2 regions of the Psychrosphaera ytuae genome follow, and region 2 is predicted to be linked to the other one. Evidence: predicted binding sites of a transcription regulator. Region 2 holds the regulator's gene; the other holds the start of a gene.
The links. Region 2 encodes FliA, which starts transcription of late flagellar genes. Its sites were predicted from a motif close to CTAAAGNTNNNNNNNNNNNNGCCGATA; they were not measured.
Positions count from the first base shown of each region.

Region 1: a site for FliA is predicted at 1,869-1,895, ahead of pomA (flagellar motor protein PomA). Genes of this name have one in related genera too.

Region 1 is NZ_CP072110.1:1,136,648-1,140,633, reverse strand. Features, by position in the region: gene dxs (1-deoxy-D-xylulose-5-phosphate synthase) at 1-676, opposite strand, end outside; gene ispA ((2E,6E)-farnesyl diphosphate synthase) at 684-1,568, opposite strand; gene J1N51_RS05000 (exodeoxyribonuclease VII small subunit) at 1,575-1,817, opposite strand; gene pomA (flagellar motor protein PomA) at 2,062-2,823, shown strand; gene J1N51_RS04990 (flagellar motor protein MotB) at 2,826-3,755, shown strand; gene thiI (tRNA uracil 4-sulfurtransferase ThiI) at 3,905-3,986, shown strand, end outside.
Region 2 is NZ_CP072110.1:3,152,663-3,156,648, forward strand. Features, by position in the region: gene flhF (flagellar biosynthesis protein FlhF) at 1-760, shown strand, start outside; gene J1N51_RS13860 (MinD/ParA family protein) at 753-1,607, shown strand; gene J1N51_RS13865 (RNA polymerase sigma factor FliA) at 1,618-2,340, shown strand; gene cheY (chemotaxis response regulator CheY) at 2,415-2,798, shown strand; gene J1N51_RS13875 (protein phosphatase CheZ) at 2,819-3,562, shown strand; gene J1N51_RS13880 (chemotaxis protein CheA) at 3,580-3,986, shown strand, end outside.

The DNA.
Region 1 (3,986 bases), 1.3 Mb from region 2:
GAATACCACTTAATAACTTTTTGCCACTTTCTCTAAAAGTGGTGTAAAGGTTACCCGACAACAGTTTAGCCATATGAGTGTTTAGGGCACCGACATTTTCTGATATTGACATGTCGTTGTCATTCAAAATCACCAACATATCAGGCTTAATATCACCTGCGTGGTTCATGGCTTCAAACGCCATACCTGCCGTCATCGCACCGTCACCAATCACAGCACATACTTTTCGCGCTGGTTGTTCTGGATTTGCTTTTTTCTGTGCTTGCGCGGCAATAGCCATACCAAGAGCAGCACTGATTGACGTTGAAGAGTGACCGACACTTAGTGTGTCGTATTCGCTTTCTTCTCGCCATGGGAACGGATGCAACCCTTCCTTTTGACGAATCGTATGAATTTTATCAGCACGACCTGTAATGATTTTATGTGGGTAAGCCTGGTGGCCTACATCCCAGATTAATCGGTCGTAAGGAGTGTTGTAGACATAATGTAATGCGACGGTCAATTCGACCGTACCCAGTCCAGACGCAAAATGACCAGAGCTCTTGCTCACAGAATTAAGTAAATAGGCTCTTAATTCTTCACAGACAGACTGCAACTGCTCTTGTGGCAATTGTCTTAGTTCGGGTGGCAATAAAGCCTTTTGTAAATTCGGATAATCCGCGATGTTAACAGTCATAATGGTATTAATGATCTCTTTCAATAATATATTGCGCTAACTGAGCTAACTCGTCAGTGTCGTATGGCAATTTATCCAAAGCTGCGATTGCAGTCGCGATCAACGCCTTGGCTTTGTCTTTAGTTTGTTCTAATCCCATTAGTGCAGGATACGTGGTTTTGTTGGCATTCTCATCGGAACCCTGCGGCTTGCCTAAAGTAACAGTGTCAGAGGTGATATCTAAAACATCGTCCCAGACCTGAAATGCCAAGCCAATCGCATTTGCGTATTCAACAAGTAAAGCTAAATGCTCTTCTGTTGCGTTACCCGTTATAGCACCACATTGAACAGCTGCCGAGATGAGGGCCCCTGTTTTTAAACGGTGCATATTTTCTAACGAGGCTAAGTCAGAAAGAGAAGAGTCGGTACTCTGCAAATCAATACTCTGACCCGCACACATTTGATTTGCGGCATCTGCAATAACTTGCACTAATTTTAGCTGGTTTTGCGCAGAAACAGCCTCGAAGCTGTGTGATGTTAAGCTCGAAAACGCAAAAGATTGCAGAGTGTCACCGGCTAAAATGGCGGTTGCCTCATCGAACTTAACGTGGCAAGTAGGTTTGCCTCTGCGCAGTGCATCGTCATCCATAGCTGGTAAGTCATCGTGAATAAGACTGTAACTGTGGATAGCTTCGATAGCCGCTGCCGATGCATCTAAATCGTACTGAGACGCGCCAAATAGTTTGCCCGTTGCATACACTAAAAATGGTCTGAGTCGTTTGCCTCCAAGAAGCAAAGAGTACTCCATGGCTTCATTAAGCTTTGGATCAGCAATTTTCGCATTTTTGAGCTTTTTACTCAGGACCGCTTCAATGTGTTGCTTTACCTCAGCAACCTGATATTGAATTACCATCAATTTTTAACCTTGTTGCTCAGGTTCAGAAAATGACTGTAGTTCTAGATTGCCTTGCTTTTCCATTAGAATTTGAACCTTTTGCTCAGCCTCTTGCAAACGACTTTGGCTAAGTCGAGTCAACTCAATACCGCGTTCGAACAACTGTAAAGACTGTTGTAACTCTAGGTCTCCAGACTCTAGCTGTTGAACTATGTGTTCGAGTTCGCTCATCGCTGACTCAAAGGTAATGTTATTTTGCTCTGACATAAGTCTCTAATCGCTTCTGTTTCGCTTTTTAATTTGTACTATTTTTAATAGCTAAAAGGCTGCCAAAATTAGCCGGTAAAGGTAACTCAAAAGCGGTGGTTATTCAATTCGAATAGTCTAAAATGAAACTAAATCGAATAATAATCGAGCAGTTAAGTGCCTAAGTTACCGATAATATTTAAGTTGCGAGATTAACTGTCGATAATTACACTTAGTACAATATCTTATGCGCCGGGAGTGAAACGTGGATTTAGCGAGTATAGTGGGGATGATTGGAGCCATTGGCTTCATCGTATTGGCTATGATTTTGGGCGGCGGTATCGCCATGTTTGTCGACGTTCCTTCTATTGCAATCGTATTTGGTGGTTCGACTTTCGTACTCCTTTCTAACTACACCCTCCCACAATTTATCAGTGCCGGTAAAATTGCAGGTAAAGCGTTTTCTTTCAAAATCGAAACGCCCGAAGAACTTATCGAAAAAATTGTAGAGTTAGCTGATTCTGCCCGTAAAGGTGGATTTTTGGCTTTGGAAGAAGCAGAAATTGGTAATCCATTTTTACAAAAGGGTGTGGACTTGTTAGTCGACGGCCATGACGGCGAAGTGGTTAGGGCTACTTTGTCAAAAGATATCCAATTGACTACAGAGCGCCATGAAATGGGTGCGGGCATATTTAAAACCCTAGGCGATATAGCGCCAGCAATGGGTATGATTGGTACACTCGTAGGTCTCGTAGCCATGTTATCTAACATGGACGACCCTAAGTCGATTGGACCTGCAATGGCCGTAGCACTTCTGACAACTTTGTACGGTGCATTTTTGGCGAACGTTATCGCATTGCCAATGTCGCACAAGTTAGGGTTGCGCGTTGAAGAAGAAAAACTAAACCAAAGTCTTATTATGGATGGGGTGTTAGGTATTCAAGATGGCCAAAACCCTAAAGTCATTGAAGGTGTGCTTCGCAATTATCTCGCAGCATCAAAACGCGAAATTGATACTGAGGAATAATAATGGCTGAAGAAGAATGCCCAAAATGTCCTCCTGAAGGCCTCCCCGCGTGGATGGGGACCTTTGCGGATCTCATGTCGCTGTTAATGTGCTTTTTTGTATTGCTGTTATCTTTTGCAGAGATGGACGTTTTAAAGTTCAAACAAATTGCTGGGTCAATGAAGTTTGCATTTGGTGTTCAGAACAAGCTTGAAGTTAAAGACATTCCAAAGGGCACTTCAGTCATTGCACAAGAATTTAGACCGGGCCGTCCCGAGCCCACGCCGATAGAAATCATCCAACAGCAAACGATTGAAATTACTCAGCAAGTTCTCGAATTTGAAGAGGGTGAAGACGAGTCGGCAGGTGGTCGTCAGGAGCAAACTGCCGAAATGCGAGGTGGAATGAGTTCGGCTACTGCCGATGCTGAGTCTGAGTCCTCAGCAGAGTCTTCTTCAGAGCAAGAGGAAGTTAACGAACTTCTCAAAAAGATTGCTCAGCAGATGGAGCAAGAAATTATCGATGGCGCAATAGAACTTGAGTCACTTGGTCAACAGCTCATCATTAGAATAAGAGAAAACGGCTCGTTTCCGTCTGGCTCCGCATACTTGCAAGATCAATTCAAACCGATTATCCGTAAAGTCGCTTTGGTGTTAAATGATGTACCAGGTGAAATCACCGTCTCTGGACATACTGATGACATCAACGTAACCAATGAGTTGTTTACTAATAATTGGGACTTGTCTTCACAACGAGCGGTCGCCGTTGCGACAGAGATGGTTAAAACCCCAGGTTTTGATAAAAACCGAATTATTGTCGTAGGACATGCTGACACTCGACCATTAGTACCTAACACCACCAATGCAAATCGCCGTATCAATAGACGAGTAGAAGTGTCGATAATGCAAGGTAAAGCAAAAGAGTCTGAGCGTATTTCCATTTCAGATCAATAACTCACGACCAAGCCTCGGTCAGCCTTTTCCTAATCAGGATCACCATGTATAATTGCGGGTTTATTTGAAGCCCGCTTTTTTATTTTTCAGATATAAAAGTGTCTTGCTGCGCAAATTGCGCAAACCTAGATTACATCAGTTGAGTTGTTATGAAATTAATCGTGAAGTACCACCCGGAGATCAATGTCAAAAGTCGTTCTGTTAGAAGACGGTTTTGTAAACTACTTGAAT
Region 2 (3,986 bases):
ACACTTTGTCGACGAACAAGTAGAGTCTAATCAAGCTTGGCCACAAATGCTCTCAAGCTTAACAGAACAGTTAAGCACCACTGACAATGAGATCATTAAGCGCGGAGGCGTTTATTCACTTGTCGGCCCAACGGGGGTTGGCAAAACTACAACGATTGCAAAGCTTGCTGCTCGATTCGCACAAATTCACGGAGCGGATAAGGTTGGCCTGATAACAACCGATAGCTTTAGAATTGGTGCGTTAGAGCAGCTAGCAACCTATGCCAAAATCCTTGGCTGCCCATTAAAGCAAGCGAAGGACACTGAGCAACTGTCAGAAGCGATTTATCAGTTACGCGACAAAAAGCTATTGCTAATTGACACTGCTGGTATGTCACAACGTGACATTAAATTGACAGAGCGCCTTAACCACCTATTGACCCGTTCTCGCGTTAATATCAAAAATTACCTCGTATTATCCGCGACGTCACAAATGAGTGTTTTGCAAGAAAGTGTGCAACATTTTAAAACAATTCCACTATCTGGCTGTATCTTTACTAAAATAGATGAGTCATTGAGTTTAGGAGAGTTGATTAGTGTTGCAATTCACAACCGTTTACCAATTGGTTATTTAACCAACGGTCAACGAGTGCCTGAGGACATAAGGGTTGCAAATGCCGACAAAATTGTGCAAAAAGCTAATCAGCTATATGAACTTAAACAAAAAGTTTCTAACAAAAAGAATAAGGTAGTGCCAAAAGCAGTAGGCATGTATGATTAGTGATAACACTCTCGATCAAGCTAGCGGTTTACGAAATATGTCGATAGCGAAAAAAACAAAAGTCGTTGCAGTAACAGGTGGAAAAGGCGGTGTTGGCAAGACCAGTGTCTCACTTAACACCGCGATAGCGCTGGCGCAATCTGGCCAAAATGTACTGGTATTGGACGCCGATTTGGGCCTAGCAAACTGTGACGTTATGTTAGGTTTGCGTGTTCATAAAAATTTATCCCACGTTTTATCTGGCGAGGCTGAACTTGACGATATTCTTGTCGAAGGTCCTCACGGTATAAAAATTGTTCCGGCGACCTCGGGCTCCATCGATATGGTGGAATTATCTCCTGCCCAACACGCTGGACTAATCCGTGCGTTTAGCGAAATGAAAACCCCAGTCGATGTGTTTATTGTCGATACTGCTGCGGGTATTTCAGATATGGTTTTATCCTTTTCAAGAGCGTCTCACGAAGTTTTGGTCGTTGTTTGTGACGAACCTACCTCGATCACAGATGCATACGCGCTAATCAAAGTACTTAATCGCGACCACGGTGTAAGCAAATTTAAAGTCGTTGCTAACATGGTTCGCACTATCAAAGAAGGCCAAGACCTTTTCAAAAAGTTAACCTTGGTTACCGACCGCTTTTTAGAGGTAAACCTGGAACTTACTGCTATTATTCCTTTTGATGATAATTTGAGAAAAGCGGTTCGTCGTCAACGCGCAATTGTTGATGCTTTTCCGCGCTCACCTTCGGCTGTCGCATTTAAAACGCTGGCGGCTAAGATTAATAAGTGGCCTGCGCCAAGTCATGCGTCTGGTAACTTAGAGTTTTTTTTAGAGCAACTTGTCAACTAAGAGGTCACTGTTGAACAATAAAGTAGCATCAGCCTACGAAGCTCAACAAACACTGACGGACACAGTGGAAAAGCACGCTGTACTAGTAAAAAGGATTGCTCATCATTTGGCGGCTCGGCTGCCTGACAGCGTACTAGTTGAAGACTTAATTCAAGCCGGCATGATTGGTTTGATAGAGGCATCAAAAAACTTTGATCACAGTAAAGGCGCAAGTTTTGAGACCTTTGCCGGGATCAGAGTGCGTGGTGCTATGCTCGACGAAATTAGAAAAGGGGATTGGACACCGCGTTCGGTCCACAGAAACGCTCGACTTATAGCGGACAAAATCAACGAATTAGAATCTCAACTCGGTAGGGATGTCAAAGATGCCGAAGTCGCAAAGGCACTTGAGATGCCAATCGATCAATATTACTCCATGGTTAAAGACGCGGCCGCAGGTAAGGTCATAGGCATTGAGGACCTTGGAGTGAGTGAAGATGTGGTGTCTTGGGGCGTTGATGAAGACGCAGATGAGACATACGGAGAGTTAGAAAAATCGGCCTTCTATCACAATCTCGCAGAAATGATAAAGTCGCTTCCTGAACGAGAAGCACTAATTTTGTCGCTTTATTATGATGATGAGCTAAATTTAAGAGAGATAGGCTCGGTATTGAATGTAAGTGAGTCACGAGTTAGCCAAATTCACAGCCAAGCAATGTTGAGGTTGAAGGCAAGAATGAAAGATTGGCAGTAAATAAACTTGTAACTTGGTTATTTTTATTAATAATAATTACTGTATTTTAATAATTTACCTCACTGGAGGATGCTTTGGATAAGAATATGAAAATTCTTGTTGTTGACGACTTTTCAACAATGAGAAGAATCATCAAAAACCTGCTTCGCGATTTGGGCTTCACAAATGTTTCAGAAGCAGATGACGGCAGCACTGCATTACCGATGCTTCAAAACGGTGATTTCGACTTTGTCGTAACAGACTGGAACATGCCGGGAATGCAAGGAATCGACTTGCTACGAGAGATTCGTAAAGACGAAAAACTTAAACACATGCCTGTCATGATGGTTACAGCGGAAGCGAAAAAAGAGCAGATCGTTGCGGCTGCGCAAGCGGGCGTAAACGGCTATATCGTTAAACCTTTCACTGCGGCGACTTTGAAAGGCAAGCTGGACAAAATTTTCGAACGTCTAGAATAATCTAGCCATAAGGAGTCGATATGTCTTCAAAGGCAACTCCGCAGATTAGTCTTGATGACGCTAAAGCGCTGGTGGCAGCGCTTGAAGCGGGTGAAAACGAGTCTGCCAACGAAATAGTTAAAAGGTTAACAAATCAAGAGAACCGTGAACTCTTTGATGAGGTTGGTAAGCTAACTCGTCAACTCCACGATTCGTTACGTAACTTTCAACTCGATCCTAAGATCGCAAATTTGGCGACGGACTATATTCCTGATGCTAAAGAGCGCCTGAACTACGTAATGAATATTACGGAGGAGGCCGCAAACAAAACGATGGATGCGATCGATGCGAGTTTACCTTTAGCCGATAAAATAAATAGTGACGTTGCGAGGCTAAAACCCGAGTGGGAAAAGCTAATGCAACGACAAATAGAATTGGGCGAATTTAAGTCTCTGTGCTATAGCATTAATGACTTTATGCAACAAGCTGAAACAGATACGGCAAAAATTCACTCACTAATGACAGAAATTTTGTTAGCACAAGACTTCCAAGACCTAACGGGTCAGGTGATTAAACGAGTAATCGAACTTGTGCAAGAAGTTGAAGAAAGTTTGATTCATCTACTAACGGTATTTGGTGAACCAAGTTCAACTGCGACTAATGAAGCGAAAAAACCAGCCGATAAAAACGGTGCTGAGGGTCCAATCATTGATGCAGAAACTCGTGAAGATGCGGTTTCGAGCCAAGATGAAGTGGATGACCTGTTATCTAGTTTAGGTTTTTAGATTAGGGGAGATGCCGAATGGCATTGGACGTGGATCAAGAGATACTCCAGGACTTCTTAATTGAAGCCGCTGAAATACTGGAGTTGTTATCAGAAGAATTGGTTGAACTGGAAAATGATCCAGAAAATGCTGATTTGTTAAACTCAATTTTCCGAGGCTTTCACACTGTTAAAGGTGGTGCGGGCTTCTTAGCATTAACCAATTTAGTTGATGCCTGTCACGGTGCGGAAAACGTTTTCGATATACTCCGAACCGGAAAGCGAAGCGTTACGCCAGAATTGATGGACGTAATCTTACAGGCTCTTGATACCGTCAACGAGATGTTTGAACAAGTTAAGCAAGGAGATCAACCAGATCCTGCTGACCCAGAACTTCTCGCTGCTCTACACCGCTATTGCCAACCTGCCAGTGCAGATGAGGCTCC